DNA from 2 places in the Cupriavidus sp. 01L45 genome. Region 2 is predicted to be linked to the other one. Evidence: predicted binding sites of a transcription regulator. Region 2 holds the regulator's gene; the other holds the start of a gene.
What was found. The regulator FNR, encoded in region 2, switches genes on or off when oxygen is low (the NO sensors DNR and NnrR bind a similar motif). The targets are predictions, from matches to a motif close to TTGATNNNNATCAA.
Positions count from the first base shown of each region.

Region 1: the regulator FNR is predicted to act here: its motif matches at 5,992-6,005, upstream of AC1DT6_RS02885 (OmpW/AlkL family protein).

Region 1 covers NZ_JBFTSG010000003.1:88,747-99,967, reverse strand. The annotation lists gene AC1DT6_RS02915 (Bug family tripartite tricarboxylate transporter substrate binding protein) at 1-751, shown strand, start outside; gene AC1DT6_RS02910 (hypothetical protein) at 1,003-1,590, shown strand; gene AC1DT6_RS02905 (EamA family transporter) at 1,616-2,050, opposite strand; gene AC1DT6_RS02900 (GNAT family N-acetyltransferase) at 2,091-2,480, opposite strand; gene AC1DT6_RS02895 (AMP nucleosidase) at 2,653-4,149, shown strand; gene AC1DT6_RS02890 (HD-GYP domain-containing protein) at 4,434-5,183, shown strand; gene AC1DT6_RS02885 (OmpW/AlkL family protein) at 5,280-5,927, opposite strand; gene leuA (2-isopropylmalate synthase) at 6,288-7,985, opposite strand; gene AC1DT6_RS02875 (hypothetical protein) at 8,677-10,038, shown strand; gene AC1DT6_RS02870 (DUF6587 family protein) at 10,397-10,717, opposite strand; gene feoB (ferrous iron transport protein B) at 10,734-11,221, opposite strand, start outside.
Region 2 covers NZ_JBFTSG010000021.1:20,622-28,046, forward strand. The annotation lists gene rluB (23S rRNA pseudouridine(2605) synthase RluB) at 1-1,465, opposite strand, end outside; gene scpB (SMC-Scp complex subunit ScpB) at 1,471-2,523, opposite strand; gene AC1DT6_RS16280 (sulfite exporter TauE/SafE family protein) at 3,110-3,868, opposite strand; gene fnr (fumarate/nitrate reduction transcriptional regulator Fnr) at 4,155-4,880, shown strand; gene AC1DT6_RS16290 (hypothetical protein) at 5,042-5,287, opposite strand; gene AC1DT6_RS16295 (FixH family protein) at 5,290-5,505, opposite strand; gene ccoG (cytochrome c oxidase accessory protein CcoG) at 5,530-7,023, opposite strand; gene ccoP (cytochrome-c oxidase, cbb3-type subunit III) at 7,073-7,425, opposite strand, start outside.

The sequences.
Region 1 (11,221 bases), on a different contig from region 2:
CTTTATCGCCGCCAGCGACGTGGCCAAGGCCAGCCCCGACGGCTATACCGTGCTGATCACCAGCAACACTACGCATGCGGCCAACGAGCACCTGTTCAAGAAGCTGCCTTACGATCCGGTCAAGGACTACGTTCCGGTGACAGCACTGGGCCGTGGCGGCCAGATCATGGTGGTCAACCCGCAGTTGCCGGTCAATAGCGTGGGAGACTTCATCGCGCTGGCCAGGAAGGAGCCGGGCAAGCTCAGTTTCGGCAGCGGCAGCTCGTCCTCGCGTATCGCGGGCGAGCTGTTCCAGCAGATGGCGCATGTGCAATTGCTGCACGTGCCCTACAAGAGCAATCCGCTCGCGGTCACGGATCTGCTGGGCAACCAGATCCAGATGATGATCACCGATACCGCCACCGGACTACCCCAGGTCAAGAGCGGCAAGCTCAAGGCGCTGGGCGTGTCGGGCAAGACCCGCTCGCCGCTTGCGCCCAATGTGCCGACCATCGACGAGGCGGGCGTCAAGGGTTATGAGATGAGCTACTGGTTCGCCGCCTACGCGCCGGCCAAAACGCCGCAGCCGGTGGTGGACAAGCTCAACGCGCTGATGGTAAAGGCCGCCAGGAGTGACACCGCGGCCAATTTCTACCAGTCCACCGGTACTGAAGTGTTCACCAGCACGCCGGCGGAACTGGCGAGGTTCCAGACGCAGGAATCGGCCAAGTGGGGCCGCATCATCAAGGCCGCGAACATCCAGCCCGAGTAAGCCATGCGTGCCGCCTTGCCGTGCGATCCACCTGCACGGCATGGCCTGGCAGCCAACCGCATACGGCAGCTTGCCGGGCTAGGCGCTGCGCATCGGATGTGTTGGATGGGGCGGGGCGCGCCCTAGGTCAACCTTGCTGGCGGCAGGGCCGCAGCGCCCCGGGCGCCACAGACGGGCTACCATGCCGGCACCCACTCAACTTTCGCCACGCCCCGGCCCACGGCCATGCGCGGACGTACGCAAGGCACAGCATGAACGCAACCGCCGCTTCGGGACTTCCCGGCTCCCTCGACCCCCAGGCGCTGATCCGCACCTATATCCGCGCCAAGGACGAAAACCGTCCCCACCTGATGGCGCAGGCCTTCGCCGCCGATGCCACGCTGGAGATGACGGTCAAGTCCGCGGCCATCGCCTTCCCCGCGCGCAGCGAAGGCCTGGCCGCCATCAGCGATGTGCTGGTGCGGCGCTTTGGCCAGAGCTACGACAATGTCTACACGTTTTGCCTGGCCGAAGCCCAGCCCGCAGCGGATGCGCAGCGCTATGCCTGCGACTGGCTGGTCGGCATGACCGACAAGGCCACCGGCGGCGTACGTGTGGGCTGCGGCAGCTACGCATGGGAATTCTCCGGGCCGGGCAAGCCGCGCGTGCAAGCCCTCGCCATCGTGATCGAGGCCATGGAAGTATTGCCCTCCGACACCGCGCAACCCGTGCTCGACGGCTGGCTGGCGCGGCTGCCCTATCCGTGGTGTGCTGGTGCACTCGCCTGTCAGCAGGCGCCGGCGCTGCCGCAACTGGCACCGGTGCTGTCGTATCTTCGTGCCGGCGCCGCGGACCGGTGAGGAATCCGGGCGGCGCGGGCGCCGCTCAGCGCTTGAACCCGAGCACCAGCACGCCGGCGCCCACCAGAGCGATGCCGGCCCACTCGCGCAGGCTGGGGCGTTCGCCGAGGAAGATCACGGCGAACACCGCCACCAGCAGCAGGCTGAGCTTGTCCACCGGCGCCACCTTCGAGGCATCGCCGATCTTCAGTGCCCGGAAGTAGCACACCCAGGAGGCGCCGGTGGCCAGTCCCGACAGGACCAGGAAGATCCAGGTCCGGGGCGGCAGCGCGAGCGGGTTGCTCCACTTGCCCGTCAGCACCACGAAGATGCTCAGCACCACGATGATCACCGCGGTGCGCACCAGGGTGGCGAGGTCGGAATTAATGCCCTCAAGCCCGATCTTGGCAAAGATCGCCGTCAGCGCGGCGAAAACAGCCGACAGCAATGCCCAATGAAACCAACCGGTGGAAGAAGCCATGGCGTTGCGTGTGAGGTGTTTGGCGGCCGCCTTGCGCCACTCAGGTGCGCCGGCGCTCCATGGCCACCAGCGAAGGCACGAAGCCTAGCTGGCCGAAGAAGGCCGCCTCGGACGAGCGTCCGGCGCGTAGCACCCAGGTGATGTCGGGATCGTTGCCGACGATCTGGCGCACCAGGGCGCGCCCGATGCCGCGCCGGCGATGGCTCGGTGCCACCGCGACCATCGACAGATAGCCGTTGGAGATGTCGTCGCACAAGGCACGCGCGAAACCTACGACTTCACCGTTATCCACCGCCACCACCACCCGTTGCGAGTTGGCGATCAGGCGGGCGAAGCGTTCCGTATTGGCGACCCGGTGTGCCCACCCGTTGGCCGCAAGGAGTTGTCTGGCTGCCTCGGTTTCTTCTGGCAGCAGATTGCGGATTTCCATCAGGGCTCCCCATGCAAGCACATACTGCAACTCGGCGCTGCCCTTCTTGTGGGGGGGCGTCTCGAGGCGAGTGCGGCCCGAGGCCGCGAAAGACTGCTGGCAGTGTAGCGAGCGCGCGCAGGCCCGTCAATTTGCGACAGGCCATGTTGCTACCATGCTGTGGCGGGGTATCATGGACACCATGAATGCCTCGATCTTCTCTTCCGCCCATCCGGCCGATCAGCTGGCCGAGTTCAGCGATGCCGATGCCGCGCTGGCCCGCATCCGTGAAATCTACGATGCCTCGGTCGGCGCCATCCGCGCGCGCTTCGATGCCTTTGCCAAGGGACAGCCACTGCCGTCAGCGGCACATGCCTGTTACCCCTACCTCGGCATCTCGGTCAATCTCGAAACCATGGTCACCGACAGCCGCCCATCCTGGGGCACGGTCGCCTACCCCGGCGTGTACGGCACCACGGTCACCCGGCCCGAACTGCTGGCGGACTACTACCGGGACCAGATCGAGCGCCTGATACGCTACCACCGCGTGCCCGTGGTGGTCGGCGTGAGCCGGCGCCCGATCCCGCTGCCCTTCGTCATCGAAGCCTCCACCACGGACATCAGCTACACCCAGGCGCGCGAGCTGGAAGCCTCCTTCGTGCTGCCCGAGCTGAGCCGCATCGACGATGCCATCGCCAACGGTACCTATGAGCCGGTGGCGGGCGAGGCCTGGCCGCTCTCGATGTTCCCCGGCGAGCGCGTGGACCTGGCGCTGCAGCGTCTCTACCACTACACCGGCACCGCGCCACAGCACTTCCAGCGCTTCGTGCTGTTCACCAACTACCAGCGCTACGTCGATGAATTCATCGCGCTCGGCCGCTCGCTGATGGGGGCCGAAGATGCGCAGGGCGCCGATGGCTACGTGCGCTTCGTCGAACCCGGCGACGTGATCCAGGAGCGCGGCGCGGCCGAGCCCGACGACGCCCAGCGTCCGCGCGCGCTGCCGCAGATGCCCGCCTATCACCTGGTGCGCGAGGACAAGCTCGGTGTCACGCTGGTCAATATCGGCGTGGGCCCGTCCAACGCCAAGACCATGACCGACCACCTTGCCGTGCTGCGTCCGCACTGCTGGCTGATGGTCGGCCACTGCGGCGGCCTGCGCCGCTCGCAGCAACTGGGCGACTACGTGCTGGCGCACGCCTATGTGCGCGACGATCACGTGCTCGATCATGACCTGCCGCCGTGGGTACCGGTACCTCCCATCGCCGAAATCCAGGTCGCGCTGCAGGAGGCCGTGGTGCGAGTGACGGGCTTGTCCGGCAATGAAATGAAAACCCGCATGCGCACCGGCACGGTGGTTTCCACCGACGACCGCAACTGGGAGCTGAAGTCCAAGGCGCTGTACGCCCGCTTCAACCAGTCACGTGCCATCGCCATCGACATGGAGAGCGCCACGGTCGCGGCCAACGGCTTCCGCCTGCGGGTGCCATACGGCACGCTGCTGTGCGTGTCCGACAAGCCGCTGCACGGTGAGCTCAAGCTGCGGGGCATGGCGAATGCGTTCTACCGGCAGCGGGTGAGCCAGCATATGTCGATCGGGCTGGAAGCGATTCGTATCCTGCGCGAAGGTGGTGCCGAACAATTGCACTCGCGCAAGCTGCGTAGCTTCGACGAACCGGCGTTCCGCTAGGCGGGCTTCTTCGGGAAAGCTGCAATGCAAGGGGGCCCCGTGATGCGGGGCCTTTCTTCTTGTGCCGCGCTCTCATCGACGTGCGAGCTGGCGTACGTTCGCACTGGCGGTCCATCGCATTCCCTGTTCCCGCTCACCGCGCCGTTGGCCCGCCACGCGTGTTTCACCGGATCCCTGGCGATAACCGGCTATTGCCTATTGGCGATATGCCAGTCCAGGCATAGAATCTCGCGCTTTGCCAGATGCCATTCGCCGTCATGCGGCGAATGCCGCGATTGCCCGGCATGGCATCCACCTGGCCATGCCGGTGCCGTTGCGATCTGCACCACTTCAGAACTATGACTACGAACCACCATGCGGTCGTCACGCTGGCCAGCCTGACGCTGGCAGGCTGCTTGCGTTATCCGCATGCCTCTGGCCATCTGGTTCGCACCGCGACGATTGCGGCCGGCCTTGCGGAAATGGTCGGACTGCGTGCCGAGGAGTGCGAGCGCATTCGGCTCGCCACGCCGGCGCACGACGTCGGCAAGCTCGCCATCCCGGACGCCGTGCTGCTCAAGCCCGGCAAGTTGCTTCCCGAAGAGAGACAGGTGATCGAGCGCCACGCCGAGATCGGCGCGAACCTACTTGCGGGTAGTTCGAATGCCCTGATGCGGCTCGCATCGCAGGTCGCGCATCACCACCATGAGCGCTTTGACGGCACGGGCTATCCGTGTGGGCTGGCCGGCCAGGAGATCCCGCTGGCAGCTCGCATCGTGGCGGTTGCCGATGCCTTTGACGCGATGACCGAGGCGCGTTGCTATCGCCCCTGCATGACGGACGACGATGCGCTATCCATCGTCTCGGCTGGGTCAGGCACGCAATTCGACCCGGAGGTGACGAGCGTCTTCCTCGCCAACATCCCGCAGGTCTTGCACCGCCGGCGGTCGGCGCAAGCGCTGCTCAGCGCCGGCTCCGAGATGGCCGTGGTCGCGCGCTTCTACGGCTTGAATCGCGATGCATTGCGGCAGATCCCCCGTCAGGCGAGGGCCTGACGGGGGATCTGCCGCGCGCGCCTGGAAGCCCGGTTAAAGCGTCCGAGGCGTCCGAGGCGTCCGAAGGGCTCGATGTGTTCGATGTGTTCGAGGTGTTTAGAAGCGGTAGCCCACACCCATGCTGAACAGCCACGGATCCAGGCTCACGTTCGAGACCTTGACGCCGGCCGCCTTGACGTCGCTCGACAGCCACACCTTCTTGATGTCGGCATTGAGGAACCAGTTCTTGGTGAGCTTGTAGTCCATGCCGATCTGCAAGGCAGGCGCCACGCTCCAGCTGTCGAGCGATAGCGAGTTGTTGGCAATGTCGGCGCCCCAGATCCGCGTGAAGTTCAGGCCCGCGCCCACATAGGGGCGGAAGGTACCGTTGGGGATGAAGTGATATTGCACCAGCAGCGTCGGCGGCAGGTGGGTGAAGGAACCGATCTTGTTGCCATCGAGGTAGACGTTCTGCTTCTGCGGCACGGTCAGCACCAGTTCCGCGGCGATGTGTGGTGTGAAGAAGTAGGTGACGTCGAGTTCCGGGATCCACTTGTTGTTGACGGTGATGCGGTCCGATGCGCCAACGCCGCCGATCGGGTCCGACTTGTCGGCCATGTCCAGATAGGTGGCGCGCAGGCGCACCATCCAGTTGCCCTGGGTTTCGTCGGACGCTGCCATGGCGGGCGCCGCGGCAACGCTGCCGAGCAGGGCGATGGCAGCAACAACGGTTGTGGAAAGGCGGGTGGACAGACGCTTCTTCATGATGGTTGGCTCGTGTAGTAGGGAAACTTCACGCTCAGTGTGGCGTAGGGTTCCCAGCCAAGCCTTGACCGAAAGCAAGAAGCACTGCATCGGCGGCGCGCGTGTGCATGTGCGTCGCAGCGTCGCCACAGCCGCTGTCTGGTTGTCAGGCGGGATCGTGGGCAAGCCGCCGGACTTTCGCATTTCCAATCGCGCTCCGGGGTTCTAAGGACATGCGCAAATATTCGTGGCAACCGGCACCGGCGCCCCTTACGCTGTGCACACAGTCAAGCAACGAGCATGTCGTGGGCGTCCCGCCAAGGGCGTCTTTCCGGGTGTGCCCCGTGGGGGCGGGGCACACCGGTTTTTCCTCGGTGGACCTCAGCCGGCCAGGGCTTCCTCGCGTTGCGACTGACTGGTGGCGCGCAGGTGGCGGTTCACGCCGGACACCACAGCCTTGAGCGACGCCGTGACAATATTGGCATCGATGCCGGCGCCGAAGCCGGTGGCGGAATCGCCAACACGCACTTCCACATAGCAAGCCGCGGCGGCATTAGCGCCGGACGACAGCGCGTGCTCGTGGTAATCCATCACACGTACCGGCGCATCGAGCGCGCCGGCGAAGGCGCCGACGAACGCATCGATCGGGCCGTTACCCCGGCCGCGCACGCTGACGGACTCGCCGTCGCGCAGCAATGCCACTTCGATCTCCACCTGGCCTTCGCTATCGGACACCATCTGGTGGCCCACATAGCGCAACGGCGCGGCGTGTTCGAGATACTCGCGCTGGAACAAGCCGTAGAGGTCGTCGGCGCTGGCTTCGAGCCCGCTTTCGTCGGTCATTGCCTGCACCGCGCGGCTGAACTCGATCTGCAGGCGCCGCGGCATATAGATGCCATGCACCTGTTCCAGCAGGTAGGCCATGCCGCCCTTGCCGGACTGGCTGTTGACGCGGATCACCGCGTCGTAGCTGCGGCCAAGGTCGGCCGGGTCGATCGGCAGGTAGGGCACTTCCCAGATCTCGTCAGGCTTTTGCTGGGCGAAGCCTTTGCGGATCGCGTCCTGGTGCGAGCCCGAGAACGCGGTGAAGACGAGGTCGCCCACATAGGGGTGCCGCGGATGCACCGGGAGCTGGTTGCAATGCTCCACGCAGTGGCGCACTTCGTCGATATCGGAAAAATCGAGCGCAGGGTCCACGCCCTGCGTGTAGAGATTCAGCGCCAGCGTGACCAGGTCCACATTGCCGGTACGCTCGCCGTTGCCAAACAGGCAACCTTCCACGCGATCCGCGCCGGCCATCACGGCCAGCTCGGCGGCAGCCACGGCGGTACCGCGGTCATTGTGCGGATGGACCGACAGCACGATGTCAGCGCGCCTTGCGAGATGGCGGTGCATCCATTCGACCTGGTCGGCGAAGATATTGGGCGTGCTGCATTCCACCGTGGTCGGCAGGTTCAGGATCAGGGGGCGCGCAGCGCTCGGTTGCCAGATCGCGGACACCGCATCGCAGACCTCGAGCGAGAAATCCAGTTCGGTCATGCTGAAGGTTTCCGGCGAGTATTCGTAGCTCCATGCCGTCTCGGGCATGGCATCGGTCAACGCCTTGATCAGCCGCGTGCCCTCCAGGGCGATCTCCTTGACCTCCTCGCGGCTGGCACCGAACACGATGCGGCGAAACGCGGGAGCGATGGGATTGTAGAGATGCACCACGGCGCGAGCCGCGCCGCGCACGGAATCGATGGTACGGCGGATCAGGTCCTCGCGCGCCTGCGTCAGCACCACGATGGTCACGTCATCCGGAATGCGGTCTTCCTCGATCAGCATTCGCACGAAATCGAAATCGGTCTGCGATGCCGAGGGGAACGCCACCTCGATCTGCTTCAGGCCGATCTTCACCAGTTGCTCGAAGAAACGGAGCTTGCGCTGCGGGTTCATCGGCTCGATCAGGGCCTGGTTGCCATCGCGCAGATCGGTGCTCATCCAGATCGGCGCGCGCGTGATGCGCTGGTCGGGCCAGGTGCGGTCGGCGATTTCGACGGCGATGGCGGGGCGGTACTTGGCGGCGGGGTTGCACAACATCATGACGGTTCTCCTTCCTCGCGGGAAGATGCAAGACACAATAGGCCAGAGCGCTAAAGCGCAATGGCGGAAAAAGGGTGGCGCGAGGCTGCCGAACTGCCACGAGGCACTAGGCCCGGCAACCGATCGGTAGGTCTAGCAGTAGCGAGGAGGAGAGATGCGGCGCCGATAGCGCCGGAGCGGTGCCCGGCACACGGCCTGCTGCCGGCACGCGCACGGCTGCGGCGATGCTGGAAGCATCGGCGGCCTGGCGGTGGGAGCAGGTGGCTTGGTGCATTGCGTGCGGTGCGGGAAGCGGTCCGGATGGCGCGGCTTCCGTGGTTGCGCTGATCACTTGCGTTGCATGCCTGTCGCCAGCGAAGCGGCAAGCATCTGGCAAGAGTAGTCGAGTTGACGCGCGGGCGTCAAGGGCGCCGCCGCGTCGTCTTCGGGCCTGAGCCGCAAAGGTGCGCGTTTCGCATTTCACCCTGACGGATGGCGGCGCGGGGATGAGCGCTGCCGCACATAAGCCTCGAACCCTCAACCGTATGGCTGGTACAGCAGTCCGCGCATCCTGACTAGTCTGGTAAGCGACGTGACCAGAGATTCCGCCATTTTCCCAGCTGGCGCGTCCGGAAAACGAGATTCGGCACCTGCGCCTTTGCCTTGTTCGGCATGGCCCGCGGACAGGACGCCATACGGGGGAGACATCATGACAAACACCAAGAGGTGGCCAGCATGGCTGGCCTGTGGCGCCATGGCATTGCTGGTGGCGGGTTGCGGTGGCGGGGGCGGCGGCGGAAATTCAGCCGCGCCCAGCACGGCGAGCACCGCGGCCGATACGACACCGCTGAAATACTCGGTAACGCTCACGATGACCTCGGGACAGGTGGGCGTGGGACGCAGCATTTCGATGTCAGCCTCGGTGGTGGACAGCAAGGGCACGGACGTGACCTCGTCCACCGCCTTTGCCTGGACTTCGTCAGTCGATACAGTGGCCACCGTGGTCCCTGCCGCCGCTGCAAGCGGCAGCGCCACCGTGACGGGCGTGGCGGTGGGTACGGCCACCATCCAGGTGGTCGCCAGCGTCAAGGCGGCCGACAACACCACCACGCAGTTGCCCGCACAGACCGCGACGGTGACCGTGGAGCCGGGCACCGTCAGCTACAACCTGGCGTTGTCGAATCCGGTCCTGTCGCTGGTCGACGGCCAGGTGCAGCCAGTCACGGCGAAGCTGGTCGATGGCAACGGCAACGACGTCAGCGCGGCCGTGCATGACTGGGCCTGGGCCAGTTCGATTTCCAACGTGCAAGTCAGTGCCACGCAGAACTCGGCTTCGCTCAAGGGGGTCAACAGCTCTGATACGACCGAAGCGGTCGGCACGGTCACCGTGTCGGTCACCGCGCCCAACGGCAGTCCTGTCAGCGGGCAAATGCTGGTGACGGTGCAGAAGAACACCAGCTACACGTACCAGCTCGAACTGTCGCAGGGGGGGACGCCGATCAGTACGCTGACCGTGCTCAATGGCTATCCGCAGACCTTTGGCGCCCGCGTGATCCGCAGCGACTCACATGATTCCACCGCGGACTTCGACGGCACCTGGAGCTATGCGATCGCTTCCCCGACACTGTCCGTCTCCGCGACTCCGGCCACGCGGCAAGCCGTGGTGAGCAGCAATATCGTGATTGGCAAGCCCACCGTGCAGAGCCAGTTGCTGGTGACGGCTGCAAGTTCCAAGATATCCAGTACGCCCAAGGCCAGCCTGACGGTGACGGAGCAGCCGAAATGGGCGCTGGTGTATAGCGGGCCGCAGCCCCTGAAGCTGCTGCTGTCGCTGCCGGTGCCCATTCCAGTCAGCGCCAAGCTGATGTTCTTCGGTGCGGCAAGCCCGTCCCTCAACTGCACCGGCTGGAGCTGGACCAGCAGCGCAAACGTGACGTTCGGGCCTGGCGTCGATGCCGCGCAGATCGTAGTGACGCCCCTGGCGCTTGGCGACTTCTCCGTGACGGCAACCTGCACGGCAGGCCCCGAGTTGCAGCCGATCTCAATCACGATTCCGGGAACGGTGATCTGATACGAGGGCCAGGTCTTCCTGTACGCCTTCTCGGCTTTGACGCGGCGCCCGGCATGCTTATCTGCCGGGCGTCGTTGTCATTGCCGGCGCACTGCACAAGCAAGCAGAGGTTGGCCTGGCATTCGGGAAAATACCGTAACGCGGTGGGAATCCGGCAACTGCTCGTGCATGAGAGCCTGGACCTTGGCGCAACATCGTGGAGACTGCCTGGCCCAGGCTTCCTGGCGGGTAGAGAAAGACGGCGCAGGGGGAGGGGGAAAGGAGGCGGGAAAAGCCGGGATTCAGCCCCGGCGAACCCAGGGCGTACCCGTTTCTGCGTGGACCGGCAAGAGGGTTCGCGATGGGTCTTGAGGGTATTTCAGCGCTTGGCCACGAAACGGATGACCTGCTCGCCGGCCTGTTTGCCGGGCGCCGGATGCTCGCCCTGCGCCGTGCTGGAGTCGCAGGTATTGCACCCGCCGCTGTCGCAGCCGCTGGCGCAGCCGGCCGCGGCCTGCGGTGCCAGCCATGCCACGGCGCGCTGGCGCCAGCCGTTGGCGGCGCTGCCGCCCAGGCTCGCCGCCAGCCACGCCTTGACCCGCTCGCGCGTGCGCGGCGCGTAGCGCGCCAGCACGGAGAGCGCGCAGACCAGCACGATCAACGGTACGAGCAGGGTTTCGGCGGCGTGGTAGAGGTTCATGACTGGGTGCTGCTGGTTAGCTGAACATCAGGGCGATGCGGTATGTGGCAAAGGCTGCCACGTAGCCCAGCCCCGCCAGGTAGGCGGTCGAGGCCGCCATTACCTTCCAGGAGCCGGTCTCGCGCCGGATCACCGCCAGCGTGGAGATGCACTGCGGCGCGAACACGAACCACGCCAGCAGCGACAGCGCGGTGGCGAGCGACCATTGCGCGGCGATCATCGGCGCCAGCTGGCTGGCCATGGCGTCCTCGCTGCCCGACAGGGCATAGACGGTGGCCAGCGCGCCCACGGCGACTTCGCGCGCGGCCAGGCCGGGTACCAGCGCAATGCAGATCTGCCAGTTGAAGCCCACCGGCGCGAAGACATGCTCCAGCCCGCGGCCGATCATGCCGGCGAAGCTGTAGTCGATGGCCGGGGCGGTGGCGCCGTCCGGCGGCGACGGGAAGGTGGCCAGGAACCACAGCAGCACCGTCAGCGTCAGGATCACCTTGCCCACGCGGGACA
Region 2 (7,425 bases):
CCATCAGCGCGCGCACGTCATCCGCGGCGAGTTCCTGCCAGCGGCCGCGCTTAAGGCCGCGGGGCAGCAGGAACTGACCGTACCGGGTGCGAATCAGGCGCGACACGGTCAGGCCGACGGCCTCGAACATGCGGCGCACTTCGCGATTGCGGCCTTCGGTCAGCGCGACGTGATACCAGTGGTTGATGCCCTCGCCACCGCCGTCGGCGATGCGCAGGAAATTGGCTTCACCATCGTCAAGCTTGATGCCATGCAGCAGGCGCTGGCGATCCGCCTCCGCCAGCTCGCCCAGCGTGCGGACCGCATACTCGCGCTCCACGCCGTAGCGCGGATGCATGAACTTGTTGGCGATATCGCCCGAGGAGGTAAAGATCAGCAGCCCTTCGGTGTTGAAGTCCAGGCGGCCCACGGCCACCCATTTCCCTGCCTTGATGCGCGGCAGGCTGTCGAACACGGTCGGACGGCCTTCCGGATCCGACTGGCTGACGATCTCGCCCGCCGGCTTGTGGTAAAGCAGCACGCGCGGCGGCTTGGTCGACACACGGCGATGGATCAGCTTGCCGTTGACGCGGACCTGATCGGCCGGCAGGATGCGTTGTCCAATATGGGCCGGCAGGCCATTGACAGAAACGCGCCCCTGCAGGATCAGCTCCTCCATCTCGCGGCGCGAACCCAGGCCGCCCTCGGCGAGCACTTTGTGCAGCTTGGGCGCATCGTCATCGGCCGAGAGCTCGCGCACCGGCTTTACCTTGGCACGCACACCGCTGGTATCTTCCTGGTCGTACTGGCCGGAGATGACGAAACGAAACAGGTCTTCGCCACCTGCGGCTGCAGCCGCGGGGGCCTTCTCGGGCACGCCCGGAGCCTGGCGCTGCGTGCCGCCCCTGCCTTTGTTTCCTTTGCTTGCCTGGCGCGGGCCACCCTGCTGCCCCTCGGCACTGCCGCGCCTGGCCGCGCCCTGCGGCTGCTGGCCTTGCTGCGGCTTGCGCTTGCGCGCGCCGTTGGAGTTGGCGCGGGCACCGTCGCGCTGGCGCTCTCCAGCGGCTTCGCCGCCGGTTTCGCTCGCACCTTCGGCAGTGTCGCCGCCGAACGCGCGGCGGCCTCGCGGCGCCGGGCGTTCGCCCTGCTGCTCGCCGGCCTGCACGGACTCGCCTTCGGCGGGCTTGCGCTTGCCGCGCGTACGCCCCTTTCTCACGCCATCGCCACGCGCGGATTGCGCGTCCGGTGCGGCTCCCGCGTCCGGACCGCCAGCGAAGGCAAGTGCATCGCCTTCCGCGGCACGCCCGCCATCGCGGTCCTGCGTGGCCTGGCGGCGCGTGGCCACCAGATTGCGCAGGCCACGGCGCAGGCCCTTGCGGCGCGGCGCGCCTTCGGCGCCATTGCCGGCATCGCCGGCCGGCGTATCCGCCTGGCGGACGTCTTGATCAACAGAATCGGACAAGGTATTCACATTCGGATGTTGCATGGTGTTCAGTTGGACACGCGCTCGTCGTGCTCGCTGGGGTGCGCCGGATTCGTCTTGGACGCCCCCGGGACTTCGGACTCCTGCTCGCCGGAGGCCACTTGCTCGTGGTAACCGTTGGCGGGTGCTTCCGTTTGCTCATTTGCTTCGCCGTCGTCGACGGCATCCTCCACGGCTGTGCCGTCAAGCCGCGCCCCCATGGGCCCGGCGGACACCAGTTCGCTCTCCGGCCCATCATCCGGCTCGGACACCGCGGGTACTTCAGCCTCGGGCACGGCTTGCGCTTGCACCGAGGCGTCCTTCTTTTCAAATGCTTCCACCAGTTCGGCGATGCCATCCGTGGCACCGGCATCGAGGACACCGGGGACGGAGCGGGTCAATTCGCCAGCATTGGACACATCGGCGACGGCAGCGCCAGCGCCGCCCGCAGGCTCCTCGCCGGCCTCCGCGAACGCTTCTTCGTCGCTTCCGGCCGGCAAAGCGGGCACAGTGCCCAGGGCCTCGAAATCTATGGGCTCCTGGTTCAGCAGCGCGGCTTGCGTCTGCGCCTGGACATCCTCCAGCGGCGGCAACTCATCTAGCGAGCGCAGGCCAAGGTCATCAAGGAAGTTCTTGGTGGTAGCGTACAAGGCCGGCCGGCCCGGTACGTCGCGGTAGCCGATCACCTCGATCCAGCTACGGTCCTCGAGCTTCTTCACGACTTCGGTGCTCACCGCAACACCGCGGATTTCCTCGATATCGCCCCGGGTGACCGGCTGCCGGTAGGCGATGATCGCCAGCGTCTCCATGACCGCGCGGGAATATTTCGGCGGCTTTTCAGGATTCAGCCGGTCCAGGTATTCGCGCATGACGGGGCGGCTCTGAAAGCGCCAGCCGCTGGCCAGCGCCACGAGTTCCACGCCGCGCTGCTCCCAGTCGCGGCGCAACTCTTCCAGCAGCACCCGAATGGTGTCGGCACCGACGTCGTCGGCAAAAAGCCGGCGCAAGTCATTGACGCGCAAGGGTTCCTGCGCACAAATCAGCGCGGTCTCGAGGACGATCTTCGCCTCTTGGGTATTCATGTGATTGCGTGCAGCCTGTCTTTGCACCTGCGCCCCGGACAAACCCGGACGCACTGGAGATTGCGGGTTCAGCGGTTGGAATTGCCACCGCCATCTGACCGCGCAGCCAACCACAATGCTTGATGCATGCAGTCGTGCGCTTTCTTTTTTGCATCGGGTGCCGGACCTGCCCGGCAGGAGATCGCCCGGCCACCGGCTTTACCTGCCGGTCGACGGAGCCCTTGCGTCGCGCCTTCCCCCTGATGTGGCGGACCTGTCCGGCACGACGTCCGTCGCTCCGGGTGCAAGAAAAATACGGATATCGGGCCTGCTTGGCCTATTTCACCCCGCCCTGCCGTGGCTGGTCTTTTGAACCAAATAATCTTTTGAACCGGACGGCGGATTGGGAACGGTCCCTGGCGGTAATACGTGCTGGAGGGTTCCTGGCATGCATCCCCGAGTGCGAATGCTACCTGACGATGCCACGATGAAATACGCTGCGCGATATCGCTGTTCTTGCGATTGTATGGCATTCCCTGGCAAACCTGCAACCGATTCACACAGGCATCTGCCCGACAAAGTGCGTAATGCGCCATGAAGCGGCGTATCAGAAGACCAGACAGAAGCCGTGCGCGGCCAGCGTCTCTGGCAAAAGCAGCGCGCGCGCCACCCCGACGACACCAAAGGCAGCCACTGCCAAACCGGCAAGGGTACGTACCGCCGGGCGGCYCGACCACTGCCTGAGGTAGCCGGACAGGCCCGAGATAACCAACAGGTTTGGCAAAGTGCCCAGTCCGAACACGGCCATCACCAGCGCACCCGAAGGGGCGTTCCCGGCCAGCAGCGCCATCGCCAGGGCGCCATAGACCATGCCGCATGGTACCAGCCCCCAGGCCAGCCCCATGCCGTAGCGGCGCAGCAGCCGCCCCTGTGGCAGGCCCAAGGGCGCCAGGCGCACGCCCACGGCGGCAAGAAAACGGAGCAAACCGCCAGCGCCGCGCGCGGCAAACCGCTCCAGCCAGCCAGCCCCCACGGCGCGCCCACGCAACATCCATAATCCCGACATCACCAGCATCATGCTGCCGATTCCGAACAGCCAGCGCTGCAGCGGCAAGTACTGGGCCTTCCACACACCGGCGCCCAGGGTACCCAGCAAGGCGCCCAACAGCGCATACATGCTCAGCCGCCCGGCATGCATCACCAGGAGTTCGAGCAGCCAGTGGCCTGGCCGGCGCAGGATGGTGGCCGGCACACGGGCCGTGCCGCCTTGCTCGGCCGCAAGCGCAATGCCGCCACACATGGCCGCGCAATGCACACCACCTAGCAAAGCCAGGGTAAAAACGCTGAAGAGCACGCCTACGGTCAACTTCTCCTCCCAATCACATCGCCTGGCGCGGTAAAATGCGCCCTACGCGCCCCCGCGACTCCAAGAGGCGCTATCAACATGAAGCCCAGCGCCCGCGCACATCCGCGCAATCGCAAATCATGACGACGGGCACGGCAGGCGGCGCCACGCAGATGGCAGGCCCCGCCAGACCCGCGCCAGGCTAATGTGGATAGCGCTTCCAACCGACAGCTCTCAACGTCAAGCTTTCAACTCAATGCGCCTGCCACACGCGCTTGAGTGATTGCGCTAAACCGACAGGCCCCAATTGCTAACATCCATTCCCATTACCGAGATGTCGCCCCGCTGCTCCACTTGCTCGCTGGGACAGCTCTGCCTGCCCGTCGGCATGTCGCAGCAGGACCTCGAAAAAATGGATTCGCTGGTGCAGGAGCGCGTGCGCGTACGCAAGGGCGAGACCCTGTACCGCCTCGGCGATCCGCTCACCGCCGTCTATGCGATCCGCTTCGGCACGCTCAAAACCCACCTGACGATGGAAGATGGCCGCTCGCAGATCACGGGCTTCCACCTCCCCGGCGAAGTCGTCGGGCTCGACGGCCTTGGCGAAATGCAGCACGCGTCCGACGCCACCGCCCTTGAGGATACCGAAGTTTGCGTGGTGCGCTTCGGCGACCTCCAGTCGCTGTCCGGTGCGCTCCCGTCGTTGCAACATCAGTTCATGCGGCTGATGAGCAAGGAAATCTCGCAGGACCAGGTGATGCTGATCACGCTGGGCTCGATGCGCGCCGAAGAGCGGCTTGCCGCCTTCCTGATCAACCTTTCGGAGCGCCTTTCCGCGCGCGGCTATTCGGCCTCCGAGTTCGTGCTGCGCATGAGCCGCGAGGAGATCGGCAGCTACCTCGGGCTCAAGCTCGAAACCGTCAGCCGCCTGTTCTCCCGTTTTGCGGAAGCCGGGCTGATCCAGATCCGCCAGCGGCACGTCAAGCTGGTCGACATGACAGGCATCAAGCAGATCATCAACAAGTCCTGCTAGTCCGGCAGGCATCGACCGGCCGCGCGGAGTTTCCCGGCTCCCGCGGCATTGGCAGCCGCCTTGCCTTCCTTGCGTGGTGCCAATACCACGTCGCGCCGGCCTGGTCACGACACTCCTGCTCCGCCGCCCCCTGCCCCGCGGCGCGAAGACGCGCATCGCGCTCACTCCAGTTCGTCTGTCTCCGCCAGCCGCGTGGGCATGGTGTAAAGCGTCAGGCCGCTCGACAACGAACAAAGCACCCACGCGACCAGGAAGCCCACGGTGTAAACCGCCTCCCGCGACGCCTCGACCGGCTGTCCGAAGAAGCGCAGATCGCCGGGATCGACCATCGAAAACACCAGGGCGGTCGTCAGCCCGGCTACCAGGAAGCCGGGCCATAGCACCCACATCAGCCAGCGCAGTCTCATGGTCACCTCGCCTGCGCCGTGGCCGGCTCAGCCTGCCGCCCGATACCCGTCTTCTCGACCACCAACCCGTGCCGCGATACGCCATCGACAACGGGCGGGTCCGGGTGCGTCATGGCCAGCCAGATCGTGACCCCGCAGGCCACCATCGCCAGCAAGGGCCCGCTCATCAGCAGCCATGGCCAGGGTTCCTTCCACCAGGGATTGCTTTGCTGCATCATCAGGCCTCCTCTAGATTTCTCGGTTCAAAGATTGCGCGGTACGATGAAGCTGGTGCCCTGGCTGATTTCCGCACCGCCCCCACTGTCATCTCCTGTCGCAGTGACCGTCACCTGGATCTTGTGGGTGCCCTGGCCAGCGGCTTCGATCGGCACGCGCACGCGAATCGGAATCAGGCGGTTTGAGGTGGGCTCGAGATTGCCGGCAGCGTGATCGTATTCCACGGCCAGGCCCTTCAGGTCATCACTGTCCGCGCGAATGGCCACATGCATCGGCGCCTCGGTCGTGTTGATCAGTTGCAGGCGATACACGTTCTCGATCCAGCGTCCCTCCACTTCCCTGCCCAGCGCGCCGCGGTCGCGGATGATATCGACCTTGAGCGGTGTGCGCATGGCCAGCGACACCGTGAAGCCGGCAACCAGGGCCAGCCAGATCACGGAGTACACCACCGTGCGCGGCCGGAACAGACGCTTGCGCGCCTCCGCCTCGGGCAGCACGCTGCGCATGGCGTTCTCCGAGGTGTAGCGGATCAGCCCGCGCGGATACGCCATCTTGTCCATGACCTGGTTGCAGGCGTCGATGCAGGCGCCGCAACCGATGCAGTCGTACTGCAGGCCGTCGCGAATATCGATGCCGGTGGGGCAGACCTGCACGCAGATGCTGCAGTTCACGCAATCGCCCATGCCGGCGGCCTGGTGGTCCACCTTGCGCGAGCGGCTGCCGCGCGGCTCGCCGCGGCCCACGTCATACGTCACCACATACGTGTCGCGATCGACCATCACGCTCTGGAAGCGTGCATAAGGACACATGTACTTGCACACCTGCTCGCGCATGAAGCCGGCGTTGCCCCAGGTGGCGAAGGCGTAGAACAGCATCCAGAACGTTTGCCACGGCCCCAGCGACAGGCTGAGCACGTGGCCGCCCAACTCGCGAATGGGCGAAAAGTACCCGACGAAGGTAAAGCCGGTCCATAGCGCGATCACGATCCAGAGCGTGTGCTTGGTGGCCTTGAGCCGCAGCTTGCGCGCGCTCCACGGATCGCCATCCAGGCGGATGCGGGCAAAGCGATCGCCTTCCACATGCCGCTCGATCCACATGAAGATTTCTGTGTACACCGTCTGCGGACAGGCATAGCCGCAGAACAGGCGACCCGCGATCGCCGTGAACAGGAACAGCGAGAGCGCGGAAATCACCAGCAGCACGGACAGGTAGATCACATCCTGCGGCCAGAGCACCAAGCCGAAGATGTAGAACTTGCGCGCGCCGAGATCGAACAACATGGCCTGGCGGCCGTTCCATTGCAGCCAGGGCATGCCATAGAAGAACAGCTGGGTCAGGACCACCATCCAGACCCGCCAGCTCGAAAACGCCCCTGTGACTGAGCGCGGATAGATCTTGCGGCGGACTTCGTACAGGGTTTCATCCGAGGTTTCCCCATCCCCCGTGGCGGATGCGGGCTCCCGCAGAGGCCCCCAGGCGGCTCCGTGCTTTCTCAGCGGTTCCGGTTCCGGGGCATTCATGGGCGATCACCCCCAGCGGCACGCAGGCTCCACATGCTGGCGTCGCCGTTCATTGCCCGCTCCCCGCGGGGGCTGCCCCATTGTTCGACAGTCCCCAGACATAGGCCGTCAGCATGCGGATGCGCTCCGGCGTCAGGATTTCCTCGTGTGCCGGCATGTGGTTGTTGTGACCCTTCAGGATGGCGTCGACGATGTTTGCCTCCGAACTGCCGTACAGCCAGACCTTGTCCGACAGGTTGGGCGCACCGAGCGCCTGGTTACCCTTGCCGGAAGAGCCATGGCAGGCCGCGCACGTGGACTTGAATGTGCTTTCGCCACGCGAGGCGCGAATCGGATCGGAAGACAAGCCTGACAGCGAACGAACGTATTGCGCCACGTCGCCGGCCAGTTTGCCGTCGATGG